Regions from separate parts of the Vreelandella sp. EE27 genome, predicted to be linked through region 1. Evidence: predicted binding sites of a transcription regulator. Region 1 holds the regulator's gene; each other region holds the start of a gene.

Region 1 (4,319 bases):
TCGTCATGCGCTTTGGGCTGCGCGTGCTGTTCTCCTCCAACGGCCAGCAGGTGCCCGAGGATATGGCGCTGGCCGACCCGGCTGCGCTGGTCGAGCAGGCGCTGGCAGGCCATACCGACGCCGCGCCGGACCGCCCGCCGTGGCCGAACGCGCCGCTGGCACCGCGCTGGTCCCAGGACGTGCTGGGCCAGGGGCGTCGGTTGAGCCTGCTGCTCGCGCAGCTGCGTGAGCGGGTGGCCGGGTTCGCGCTGCTCGAAGCGGTATGGGATATCGGCGCGCTGCCGGGCGTACTGCACGACCAGCGCCTGGCGGCACTGGCCGACCAGGCGGGCGAGCAGAATGCGCTGGGCATCGTCTGGTCACCGCGGCGCAACGAGCGTGGCATGGAGTGGTCGATGCCGGATCTGAGCCTCGACGCCGACGGCCAGCTTTGTGCGCTAACGCTTTTACAGCACCGCCAGCCCGCCGGCTGGCAGGCTCGTATCGATGCCCAGCGCCAGGCGGCGGTCCATCTGCTGCCGACCCTTGCCGAGGGCGAGACCCTGGACGCGCTGGAAAGCGAGCGTTTGACCTGGGTCAGCCAGGCGACCGGCGCTCAGCGGATATACTGGCAGGGCGAGCGCTACGCGTTGACGACCCTGTTTGGCGAAAGCGAACTCTCGCATCGGGTCGACGTGCGCTTTCGCGGCCAGCCGCTACAGCTATGGAACGCCCACGCCGAGGTCACCGACCAGGCAGGGCGGCATTTTCTCGCCTGGTACGGCGAGCTGCGCGACCCGGAAAGCGCCAAGCGCGTGGCCAAACGCTACTGGCTCACCCCGGCGCGGCTGGGGGCCGAAGTGCTATCGCTGCTGGTCACTCAGCTGCAAAGCGAAGGCGCGGCTATATTGACCAAGCGAGCCTGGCGCGCGCTCAAGGAAGCCGATGGCGGCGAGGTCAGCGCCCAACTGCGCCTTTTGATGGCCAGCGGCGCCGCTGCGGCCGCCACGCACCTGGACAACGCCCAGGACGAGGCCGCGCAAACGCTGCGCCAGGACGTGATGCGCCTTTCCAAAACATCTCGCAAGCGCCGCGATACCGCGCTACTCGACGCGCTGATGCATATGTTGATGACCCGGGACGCCATCCGCCAACTGGGTAGCGTCAGCCGCGAGGCCCTGGCATGAGCGGCGGCGACCAGGCATCGGGGCTGCGCCAGTGGGCGAGCCTGCGCAACGAAGAGCGCGCGCAGCAGGCTGTGAGCGAGCCCGCCGAGCCCGAGGTGGACACCCAGGCAACCCCGCCGGCAAGCGACGCCGCCACGCCGGTGGTCAAGACGCCGCTGGCAGTGGTGGGGCTACCGACGAAAAGCGTCGCCCCGGTCAAAGAGCGCCTGGGCGAGTGGGCCGAACTTGGCCGGCGCTGGGCGGCGACCCCGGAAAGCTGGGAGGTCGTCCCGGTGGATGCCAGCGAGCCGATGGAGGCGCTTTGCGAGCGCTATTCACGCTGGGCGCTTTGGGTGCGCAGCGACGCGGACGCCTTCGCGAGCATGTATCGCACGCTGCGCCAGCTCAACGACAACCAGGGGCCCCGCCAGCTACTGGCGCTACACGAGCCCGGCTTGCCCCGCGAAGGGCTTTTAGACAATTTGCAGAAGGCGGCGGCGAATTATCTGAATATCGAACTGCTGCTACTAGCGCGGTAGGCCACAATGAAAAAGCGTTTTCTGAAAAAGAGTCTTCAAGGCGTCGCGCTACTAATGGCGATGGGGGCGAGCCTGACAGTGACCGCTCAGGCGGGCACAGGCAGCTGGAGTAAGGAGGTCACCGGTATGATGGTGGCCATGAGCGACCGGGCGGTCAGCAGCCAGGTTTTGGCGCCGCCGCCGGTAGCGGAGATCGCCCAGGGGCGCATCGAAGGCGTTCACTGGCGGTATGAGGCACCGTTCGACGCCGCGCTGCGGGCCTGGCTTTGCCACCCCGAGCGCTGCGTCGAGCTCAGCGGCCAGCGCGGAAGCGAAACCGGGTTTGCCGGGCTTTCCGCCGATGCGCCGCTGGCGTTTCGCTTCGCATTGGGGCGCGGGCAGCGGCCGATGCGGGTAAAAGGGCTTCACGTGATTGTGAACTACCAGTGACGAGTGTATAGCCACGAGGCACGAGGATGTATACAGCACAAGGCAGAATTCAACACAGCGAAATGGTCACTCAGCACATGCCGCTGGTGCGCCGCCAGGCGCTGGCGCTGCAGGTCCGCCTGCCGGCGAGCATCGAACTCGATGATCTGATTCAGGCCGGCATGGTCGGCCTATTGGAGGCGCTCGGGCGCTTTGACGCCTCCCAGGGGGCGAGCTTTGCCACCTTTGCCAGCCAGCGGATTCGCGGGGCAATGGTCGATGAGCTGCGCACCCGGGATTGGCTGCCGCGCAGCGTGCGGCGTTCGGCCCGGGCCATGGACGAGGCGGTCCGCCATCTCGAACAGAGCCTGGGCCGGGCGCCGGAGGAGGGCGAGATCGCCCGGCATCTGGACATGCCGCTCGGCGAGTATCACCAACTGCTCAACGACGCCAACAGCGGCCACCTGCTGCCCTTCGAGGAGCTTCTGGAAGAGGGCGGGGAACCCGCTCAGGAGGCGCTGAATGCGCCTTTTGAGGAGCTTTTGGGTGGTCAGCAGCGCGAAACCCTGATCGCGGCGATCGAAGCGCTGCCCGAGCGGGAAAAGCTTTTGATGGCGCTTTACTACCAGGAGGAGCTCAACCTGAAAGAGGTGGGCGCAGTACTGGGGGTGACCGAATCGCGTGTTTCACAGCTGCATAGCCAAGCCATTAGCCGTCTGCGCGCGCGGCTGCACGAGCCAGATTGACGCATTTTAACCGTTAAACCCAACCGGCGAGGAGCCGTCGATGAACCCCTCTACCTTGATCGGTATATTTGCCAGTATTTTGCTACTGGTTAGCGTGCTGTTTTTCACCGCGGAATCCCCGGAGAGCTTTCTCAACTTGCCCGGGCTTGCCATCGTGGTGACCGGCACCCTGGCGGCGACCTTCATTAGCTACCCGCTCAAGGAGGTACTGCGGGTGGTACGCCTGGTGGGGCTGGTATTTCGCCGCGAGAACACCTACGTGCGCGACGATATCAACGAGCTGGTGTCCATGTCGCGGCTCTGGTTCAAGGGCGACGTGCGGGCGGTGGAGCGCGAGCTCGAACACACGCGCAACCCTTTTCTGCGCACCGGCATTCAGCTGGTGATCGCCAACACCAAGGAAGATGAAATCTTCGACATGCTGCGCTGGCGTATCGCCCGGCTCAAGGCGCGCGAGCACGCCGAGGCGCAAATCTTTCGCACCATGGCGACCTACGCCCCGGCCTTCGGCATGATCGGCACCCTCGTGGGGCTGGTTAACATGCTGGAGGTCATGGACGCCGGTGACCTGGAGGTGATCGGCCCACGCATGGCGGTGGCGCTGCTCACGACCTTCTACGGTATCTTGCTTGCCAACCTGGTCTTCAAACCGGTGGCGGTGAAACTCGAGCGGCGCACCGAGGAGCGCTTGATCACCATGAACATGGTGCTCGAGGGCATCTCGCTGATCACCAAGCGCCGCTTGCCGTCGTTCATCGAAGAGACGTTGAACTCCTTCGTGGCCAACTACAACGACGAGATTCGTGATGCCAACGTGAAGCCGCGCGCCGAGAACGACGCGCCTGCCAAGGGGTAGGGCGATGAACCGCGAAGCCCGCCACGCACTGGAATCGCCATTCACCGGGGATGGCGACAGTGAAGATGGGTGGCTGACCAGCTACCTGGACGTGTTGACGTTGTTGATCACGCTGTTCGTGCTGCTGTTGGCGCTCACCCCGGCGGGCACCGGCGACGAAGCCGCCGGCACACCCACGACCTCGGGTATTCAGCCGCTCTCTTCGGGACTTCAACCGCTCCACAGTGGGCTGAGCCCGGCGATGGACGGCCTCGATATTCAAGGCGTGAGCGTATCCGAGGGCCGCGAAGGCATTACCCTGCGCATCGACGATAGCCTGCTGTTCGATAGCGGCGCGGCGCGGCTGACCGCTCAAGGCGAAGAGGTGCTGGAAAGCCTTGGCGAGGTCATCGACACCTTCGATGGAGAGATATCAGTGGAAGGGCACACAGACAACGTGCCGATCGCCACCGCCTCGTTTGCCTCCAACTGGGAGCTTTCGACGGGGCGGGCAATTGCCGTGGTGCGCCACCTGGAAGAGGAAGGCGTGGCGCGGGAACGCCTGCGCGCCGTTGGCTACGCCGATACGCGCCCGCTCGAGGCGAACGACTCCGTAAGCGGGCGCGCCGCCAACCGGCGCGTCGAG
Region 2 (4,319 bases), 400 kb from region 1:
CAAGAGTCTCACGGTTGATAGTTTCCAAACCAACCGAGATAGTTTGGCCATCGTCAGCACCTACCTGGATACTCAGGTTGCGAGTATCGGCACCAAGTACTTTTGTGCCGTTAAAGTCGGTCTCACGGGAGATACGATCAATTTCGTTAAGACGCTGATCGATTTCGTCCTGGATAGAGCCCAAATCCTGCTGGCTGTTAGTGTCGTTGGACGCCTGAACACTTAGCTCACGAATGCGCTGCAGGTTGTCGTTGATCTGGTTCAAACCACCTTCAGCGGTTTGCGCAACGGAGATACCGTCGTTGGCGTTACGCTGGGCCTGGCCCAGACCGGTGATCTGGCTGCTCATGCGGTTGGCGATGGCTTGGCCGGCAGCGTCGTCTTTGGCGCTGTTGATGCGCAGGCCAGAGCTCAAACGCTCCATGGAAGTGGCCAGAGAGCTTTGTGATTTGGACAGGTTGGACTGGCCAATCATGGAAGTGATGTTGGTATTGATTACTGACATGGTGGTATTCCCCTTTCAATAAGATTGGCCACTTGGCCTGCTTTGCGGCGTGTTGTGCGCCGTTATATTAATTAACGGCGCGGGTGGGAGAATCTTTAGGGTGGGTGGTAAAAAAATTTGTTTAAATGTTGGTGGATGGCGGGGTGAGGCATTTATCTGATCACGCTTGGGTGCCGGGGTTGGTTGGCAGCGCTTGGCGCGCTGCTTCGCTGGCTGAAGCCTGCTCCTACAGGGGTAGGGGCAGTGGCCTTTGTAACGGGGGCTATGAGAGGCTTAACCCCGGCAGCGCTTGGCGCGCTGCTTCGCTGGCTGAAGCCTGCTCCTACGGGCAGGGGGTCGAATATTGCTGTATGGGCGTTATAACAGCCGCGTTAACGCGAGGGGAGCGCTACTACTTTTTACGGCCTAGTTGGCTGTCCAGGGCGTCGAACTGTTGTGTGAGATAGCTGCTCATGCTGTTCATTTGCGCGACCATGGCATCGAGCTTGCCAAACTGGCTGCGGTAGCGGGCAATGGTAGCATCCACCGTTTTTTCCATGCGCGCGAAGCGGTCGTCCAGGCCTTTCACGCGGCTTTCCGCACCGGTAATGGCAAGCTTTACCACCCCGTTGCTGCCCAACATCTGCTCGACGGTGCTGCCAAGCTTGCCGGCTAAGCCCCCTTCTTTTTTATCGCCGGCGAAAAAGTCACTGAGCGCTTTGGGGTTATTGGCCACGATGTCGCTAAGCTTGTTATCGTCCACTTTCAGCTTGCCGTCGCTTTCCAGCGTAATGCCCAACTGGTTGAGCGTGTTGAACTCGCCGCCTTGTACGCCGCCGGTGAGTACGCTGCGCAGGCGCGATTCGATAATGCGTACGGAGTTATCGCCCACTAGCTCGCCGGCGGTCGCGCGCTCGCCAGTGACATTGGTGAGCTTGCCGATGGTGGTTTTCAGCTCGTTAAACGCCTTGACGAAGCCGTTGACCGCCTCGCGCTGCTTAAGCGTGTCGCGCTCCACCACCACGGTGCTGGTGGCGGTTTCGTCTTTGCCCAAGCTGAGCTCGTTCAAATTAAGCGTCACGCCCTGAATGGCACCGGCGATCTCGTTTTTCTCGCTGGTGATCGCGATACCGTTGACGGTGAGCCGGGCGTTTTCACCTACGCGCTTGATGTCTTCACTGATGGCCGTGGCAATGGCGTCATCGGGTGTGGCGCTATTTGAAAAGGTGAGGCTCTCAATAGAAGCTTCCTGCCCCGTTGTTTTAGAGCTTAGCGCCAGGCGAAAGCCGTTTTCGCTGCCGTCATTGACGATGGTCGCATTCACGCCCGCCTCTTTATTGGCGTTTAGGGCGTTGCGAATATCCTCGAGCGTACTGCCTTCTTTCAGCGCAAGCGTAACGCTTTTGCCATCCCCCAGGGTCAGCGTCATTTGGTCGGAGCCGTTTAGCTCTACCGGTTGATCGCGATTGGCTACACCGGTGGAGGCCCAAGTACCAGCGGTGGCCAGTTGGGTCACTTCGACCCGGTAACTGCCGGGCAGGGCTTCCGCGCTGGTGGTCGCCTTAATGGCATCGCCGCGCACATTGGCGGAAAGGCTTTGGTAGAGCTTGGGGTCGTTGACCTTGCCCAGCGCGTCTTGAAAGCCATTCAGCGAGGTTTGAAGCTGCCCAAACGCGGAGATTTTAGCGGTTTGATCTTTTTTCTGCTGGGTAATGGGAGCTAGCCGGCCGCGTTCGGCGTCTTGAAGCTGATCCAGCAAGCCGGTGAGATCGAGGCCAGAGCCTACGCCTAAAGAGGTTATCGTCGCCATGCAAGGGGGCTCCTATATGCAAAAGGCTAAACCAGGGTGCGTAGACACGGCCTGCGTGCTCCGCCTGTTTAAAACTTACCTATAACTAGTATCGGCCAACGCCGTGATTTCTTTAGTGACACGAAAACGCCTGCTTTACAGCAGGCGTTTAAGCGGTACTCAACGTGCTTTGGCGCGTTTAATACCTTATTAATGGAAGGCTTACCAGCTTTTAACTACGTTTTACTGCCTAACGGCTCAGTTTTACTGCCTAGCGGCCCAGCTGGGCATCCATTGCGCTGAACTGCTGGGTTAGATAATCACTGGTCTGGTTCATCTGGGCCACCATGCCGTCGAGCTGGCCAAACTGGGTGCGGTAGCGGCTAATGGTCTGCTCGATGGTCTGCTCGGTGCGTATATAGCGCTCGCCTAACGATTCCACGCGATTTTCTGCGCCGCTAATCGCACCGTTCACCGCTCCACTACTGCCTAACAGCTGTTCGATCGTCTGGTTGACCTGGCCTGCCATACCCGCGTCGCTGGCATCGCCGGCGAAGAACGCCGAGAGTGCTTCCTGGTTATTGGCGATCGCATTATCGAGCTGGCCATCATCGACTTCCAGGGTGCCGTCGCGCTGCAGGGTGATACCGATATCGGCCAGTCGCGAGTACTCGCCCCCTATCCCCCCGCTCAACACACTGCGCAGCTGGTTTTCTACGCTACGCGTGGCGCTGTCGCCATTCAGTTCACCCGCTACGCCGGTCTCGGCGTTGAAGCTCGTCAGCGTACCAATGGTCTCTTTTAGATCGTTATACGCATCCACAAAGCCGTTGACGGCGTCGCGCACCGCGCGGGTATTCTGCTCGACCGCCACGGTGCTCTCGCCCTCTTCCTGCAGGTTGAGCGTCACGCCCTGAATGGCGCCTTCGACCTGATTGGTGGGGCTGGTAATAGTGATGCCATTGACTTCCAGCGCTGCGTTGGTGCCCGCCTGATGCGTCGTTGTATCGGCGGCAAAGGGCGCGTTACCTTCCGCACCAAAACTGAAGTCGCTGATCGAAGCATCTTCGCCGGTCTCACTGGAACTGAGCGCTAGGCGGTAGTCGTCGCCGTCGAAAATGATGGTGGCGTTGACGCCGGCATCGGCGGCGTTGATCGCATCACGCATGTCCTCGAGGGTGCTATCCGCCGCAATGATCACGTCTTCGCTTTCGCCGTTGCCAAACGTAAGCGTCAGCTTTTGCTCGGTAGAGGTCAGCGGCTGTTCATACTGGTCTTGCGAGACACCTTCCGAGGCCAGCGTGCCGCGAGTGGCCAGCGTTTCGACACTGATATTATAGCTGCCCGGTAGTGCCTCGGCATCGGCAGCGGCGGTGGCGGCGCTCCCCCCCACGTTAGTGGAAAGGCTTTCATAGAGTGCGGAGTCGTTTAGCTCCGCCGCAGCGGTTTGAAACTGCGCTAGCGTGCTTTTCATCTGGCCATAGGCGGAAATTTTGGTTTCCTGGGTCTCGATTTGGCGTTCGATGGGTTCGAGCTTGCCACGCTCGGCATCCTCCAACTGATCCAGCAGCCCAGTTAGATCCAGCCCGGACCCTACACCCAGTGAGGTAATGGAAGCCATAGATTAGTGCCCCTTCGATTAGCGTCGCTCAATTAACCGCGCGACCTGAAATTTGCCTGCGTTGATGCATTGAATATCGGCATCCGGCGCTTTTTCTTTAGCTCTTGACCTGTTTTAACTCATTAAAAGGTTATTTTCTGTAATGTTTGGAAATTTTGAGACTACGTCGCTACCCAAAGAATTCGCTAAAAAGCGTTCGTTGAACCATCGTCTTATATAGACCTTGGTCTAATGCCCATGAGTGACTTACACTGGCCTGCGTATTTCGCGTTCACTGCTGGAGAGCCTCATGTCTGCCCAAGGCAAAACCCCGACTGCCCACCCCGCCCCGTTTAGCCGAGAGCAGCTGCGTGGATGCCTTTTTAACGTGGCGGAGCTTCTCTATGTGAACGGCCACGTGCTGGAAACCATTACGCTACCTGGCT
Region 3 (4,319 bases), 1.4 Mb from region 1:
GATTAACACCAAAATCTACAAGGCCGTGTATGAGCTGGCCGAGAAGCTGATGAAAGCGGCGCACAAGGACGACCGCGAAAGCTTCGATGTGCTGTACGCCGAGCTCGAAGCTATCTGTATCGATAACGAATACACCGAGAAAGACCACCCGGAGCAATGGGAAACGCTGGCCGACTTTAGCGAAGAGCTGGACGAGGCGCTGGTGCTTTACCAAAAAGCACTGGATAAAGCCGTCGCCATACCCTCCCAGGATCATATCGCTTCGATCGGTTTCTCGATGGCAACGCTTCAGGTAGAGCGGGACGACATCGACGACGCCATTAAAAGCCTGCGCCAAGCCAAAGCCGGCGCAGCCAACATTCAAGATGATGAACTGAAAGCCGAGATCGACGCGCTGCTGACCTCGCTCACTACTCGTTAGGACCCCCACGTTGACCAATAACGATATTTTACGCCGCATCCGTTACACCTTCGATTTGAAAGACACCGCCATCGTGGCCATTTTCAAGCTGGCCGATGTGGACGTTGCTTTAGAGCAGGTAACGGCCTGGTTGAAAAAGGACGACGACGAGGCCTTTGAGACGATGAAGGACAAGGATCTGGCGGCGTTTTTGAACGGCTTTATCAGCTATAAGCGCGGCAAGCGTGAAGGCCCGGCGCCCAAGCCGGAAGCCAAGCTCAATAACAACAAGGTATTCCAGAAGCTGCGTATCGCCTTGAACATGCAGGCCGACGATATTATCGCGGTGTTCGAGCGCGAGGGCCTGCCATTAAGCCACCATGAGCTGAGTGCGTTTTTCCGTAAGCCCGGCCACAAGAATTACCGGGAGTGCAAGGATCAAATGCTGCGTAATTTTCTGATGGGCCTGCAGAACCAGTACCGCCCGGCGCAGGAAAACGGCGCTGCGAAGGCGTGAACCCACCGCCCTTGCGCCGCGTTTAAACGAAGCGTTTTAAACTAAAAAGGCCCTCTCGGGGCCTTTTTGCTACGCGGGGCGCGGCTTAGAACTCGAAACCGAAGTTGGTGAGAAACGCCGTATTCCAGCCGTTGTCGACCGGCGAGCCGAAGTAATCCAACCCGTTTTTGTTGCTCACGATATCGAACCAGGCAAAGAAGGGGCCGGCGGTCATTTGTACCCCCAGGTCGTTGACCATGGGGTTTTGTTGATCGCCGAAGCCACCATTGATGGCGCTGTAGTCGCCGGAGGGGTCGATGACGCTGAAGTCATTGAAGAAGAACAGGTTGTCGACCGGGCCCCAATCCACTTCCAGGTTGTAGCCCACGCTTGCCGAGTAGATCTCACCCTTGGCGGGAATCAGGTAGTTGAAGTTGAAGGCGCCGATTTGCAGGGCGTTATCGGAAATACCCGATTCACTTTCCGCCGGGTTCTTGGCGTTGTACTCGTAGGTCGTGGCCTGAGCGAGCGTGCGCCAGTTGCCGTAGCTTCCGTCTACGCCCAGGGCGGCGGACCAGTTATCGCCGCTGCGCTCGGTGTTGCGGTTATAAAGCTGGCCGCCCTTGGCGGACACGTTCACCTGTGTAGCGTAGTCGGTGTCGTAACCAAAGGTATAGCCTACTCGCGCGGCGACCTGGTTCTCTTCGCTGTTACCCTGGGCGCTGTCGCCCACGGCGTTGGCGCCGTAGTGCTCGTTGTCGTTACTCAAGCTGTCGCTTTTGAAAAAGGCCAGCGACGTATCCCAGGCCCCGGCAGAGCGGTCCCACTTGATACCGGCGTTCTGGTTATCGTTGAAGCCTGCCAGGTACCCCAGGTTGCCATAGTAGCCCAGGTAGCCGTAATCCATGTTGCCGAACGGCGTTTGCACCAGACCCAGTTGAATGGAATCTTCCTCGGTGGGGTTATAGCCGACCCAGCCGTGCTGCAGAAAGTGGTAGTCGTCGTAGAAGCGGTAGGCCAGGGAATAATCGATATTGCCGGTTTCGCCTTCTACGGTGAAAACGAGCTTGCCGAAGTCGAGATCGCCAACGGTATCCTTGCTCTGGTCGTCCCAGTCGTTCGCGCTGCCGCTGAACTCTACCAGTCCGCCGAATTCGACCTGCTGCATCTCTTCGAGTGTGCTTTGGTTTTCCTGGGCCAGTTCCTGTCCGTCCCGGGAGGAGGAGCCTTCGGCGCCCGTGTCACCGGATGAGCTTTGCTCCGTATAGCCCTGGCTCGAAGAGCCACGATCCGATGAGCCCTGGTTCGCGTTCTGACTCGTATAGTCCTGGTTGGAATCGCCTTGGGAGGTCGTGCCTGACTGAGCGGTGCTGGAGGCGGCGGTACCTTGCTGGCTTTCCAACCGTTCGAGGCGCTGCTGCATCTGGTTGAGCTGTGAGCGCAGCTCTTCGATGGTTTGCTGGTCACTGGTTTGCGCTGCCGCGCTCGAGATCATGGCTGCGGAAACGCTAAGCCCAAGTGCCAGCTTGTTGAACTGGCATACGCGTAGGTATGACATGAAGTTTTCCTTGCTAGTGTCGTTTTATATGCCTTTTTAATTATTAAAAGCCGGCTGGGTTAAATACCGCCCCGAAAAGAGATCGGTATGGAAGGCAGGGTGAGACGCGTGCCCAGCCATTACCCTAGTACAATCGCGCGCTAAAGCAACTGCCTACCGGTAAGCCTTGGGCCGGCAGGGGCTATAACCGGCACAGCCGGGCATTGGGGCGGCGTTAAAGTCGGAGGGCGATTGACCGATATAACGTATGGATAGCAAAGCAAACGTTTTTCAACCACTGCGAGCCCTACATGCCCACCACGCTGCGCGCCCTAGCGGCCGCCCTCGTTTTTTCCGTACTTCCCGCCAGCGCCCACGCGGACGCCGCTGAAACAGCGGTGATGGCTTGGCTTCAAAGTATCGATAACGGTGAGTTCGAAAAAGCCTGGGACAGCGCCTCACCGCTTTTACAGCGCCCGCTTTCGCCCAGCATGCTCGAGCGTACCATCGAGCTTGCCCGCCAGGACGTAGGCGAGATGAAGTCCCGCCGCCGCCTGCGCGTGATCAGCGAGACCTCGATGCCCGGCGCCCCGCGGGGGGACTACAAGATCTTTACCTTCCAGACCAACTTCGCCAACCGGCTGCTCACCGAAACCGTTACCCCGCATTTCGAAGACGGCGCCTGGCGCGTCAGCGGCTACTATGTTCAATAGGGACCGGGTTCAATAGAGACCAGGTTCAATAGAGACCAGGTTCAATAAATACCGGGTTCAATAGAAACCGGATCAATAGCGGCAGCGACCAGGTTTCATCGCGCCGTTTGGCCCATCTGATTTCGTCGGTCAGGCTTTAATACAGACGAATATCGCGTTGCCCGAGGTGGTGTTCCAGGGCGTAATGGCCGCGTAGTCGTGCTCGAAAACCTGCACGGTGAAGTAGGGTGTCAGCAGCGCCGTGAGTTCGGCGAAACTGACGGCGACCATGGCGTGTTCATCGTCCCAGCGCTCAACGCCGCTTCCCCGACTTTTTTCGATACTTAGCTTGAGTGACTGCTTTTCGCCGCTGCCCGGGTAGTGCCAGCCCGAACGAAACGCAAACTCGTCATCCCCCTTGCGCACCTTGTGTCTGACCAGAAGCGCATTGTCGATCTTTTCCCTGTCCACGGCGTTGAAACAAAACATGCCGCCGCTTTCAAGCGCGCGGTAGGCGCTTTGGATACACGCCTTGAGCCGCGCGATACCGTCGCTGTAGTGAATAGAGTAGAGAAAGCAGGTGATCAGGTCCTGGGGTTCGCTAACGCTGAAATTCCCCATGTCCTGGCAGCTGAACTGCGCCTCGGGGCAGCGGGCGGCGGCCAGTGCCAGCATGGGTGGGTTGATATCCAGGCCGCTGCTTGCAAAGCCTGCATCCAGAAAGTGGCGCACGTGCGGGCCGGTGCCGCAGGCCAGGTCCAGATGCCGGCGGCCGCCGTTACCCAGCACATGGTGAAGGCGCTGCACGCCGCGGCTCTGCTCCGGGTAGTCGATGTCCTCGCACATCAAATCGTAATAGTGAGAAAGGTCGGTATAAAGTGCGTTGACGGACATGGCAGGGCGGCGCTCGTAAGGGGGTGGCGCATGGTAAACGAGCGCTCTGAATTTTAGAAGCGATGCCGTGGCTCCTTCAAAAGGCCAAGGGCAGTTTACAAAGAGGCCGTCATGTCAGGAACGAACTGCATACTAATGGCCACCCGGTTCCAGCTATTCATTGCAAGAATGACGGCGGTCAGCTCCATCAGGTCGCGCTCACCAAACGCATCCAGCGCTTGCTGATAGGTGGCGTCATCCACCCGCTGTCGATTGACCAGCGTCAAAGCTTCAGCCCATGCCAGAGCGGCGCGCTCCTGG

The links. The regulator FliA, encoded in region 1, starts transcription of late flagellar genes. The targets are predictions, from matches to a motif close to CTAAAGTTNNNNNNNNNNCNGCCGATA.
Region 2: a site for FliA is predicted at 2,384-2,410, ahead of fliD (flagellar filament capping protein FliD). Genes of this name have one in related genera too.
Region 3: a site for FliA is predicted at 2,669-2,695, ahead of ACWHVV_RS07385 (DUF4019 domain-containing protein). Genes of this name have one in related genera too.

The regions. Positions count from the first base shown of each region.
Region 1 covers NZ_OZ309109.1:134,439-138,757, forward strand. Annotated here, with positions in the region: gene flhF (flagellar biosynthesis protein FlhF) at 1-1,166, shown strand, start outside; gene ACWHVV_RS00625 (hypothetical protein) at 1,163-1,684, shown strand; gene ACWHVV_RS00630 (flagellar protein FlhE) at 1,691-2,113, shown strand; gene ACWHVV_RS00635 (RNA polymerase sigma factor FliA) at 2,140-2,838, shown strand; gene ACWHVV_RS00640 (motility protein A) at 2,879-3,694, shown strand; gene ACWHVV_RS00645 (OmpA/MotB family protein) at 3,699-4,319, shown strand, end outside.
Region 2 covers NZ_OZ309109.1:532,120-536,438, reverse strand. Annotated here, with positions in the region: gene ACWHVV_RS02565 (FliC/FljB family flagellin) at 1-505, opposite strand, end outside; gene fliD (flagellar filament capping protein FliD) at 897-2,294, opposite strand; gene fliD (flagellar filament capping protein FliD) at 2,545-3,894, opposite strand; gene ACWHVV_RS02550 (hypothetical protein) at 4,184-4,319, shown strand, end outside.
Region 3 covers NZ_OZ309109.1:1,520,532-1,524,850, forward strand. Annotated here, with positions in the region: gene ACWHVV_RS07370 (tetratricopeptide repeat protein) at 1-421, shown strand, start outside; gene ACWHVV_RS07375 (DUF1456 family protein) at 432-917, shown strand; gene ACWHVV_RS07380 (hypothetical protein) at 1,003-2,454, opposite strand; gene ACWHVV_RS07385 (DUF4019 domain-containing protein) at 2,745-3,146, shown strand; gene ACWHVV_RS07390 (class I SAM-dependent DNA methyltransferase) at 3,276-4,019, opposite strand; gene ACWHVV_RS07395 (carboxymuconolactone decarboxylase family protein) at 4,115-4,319, opposite strand, start outside.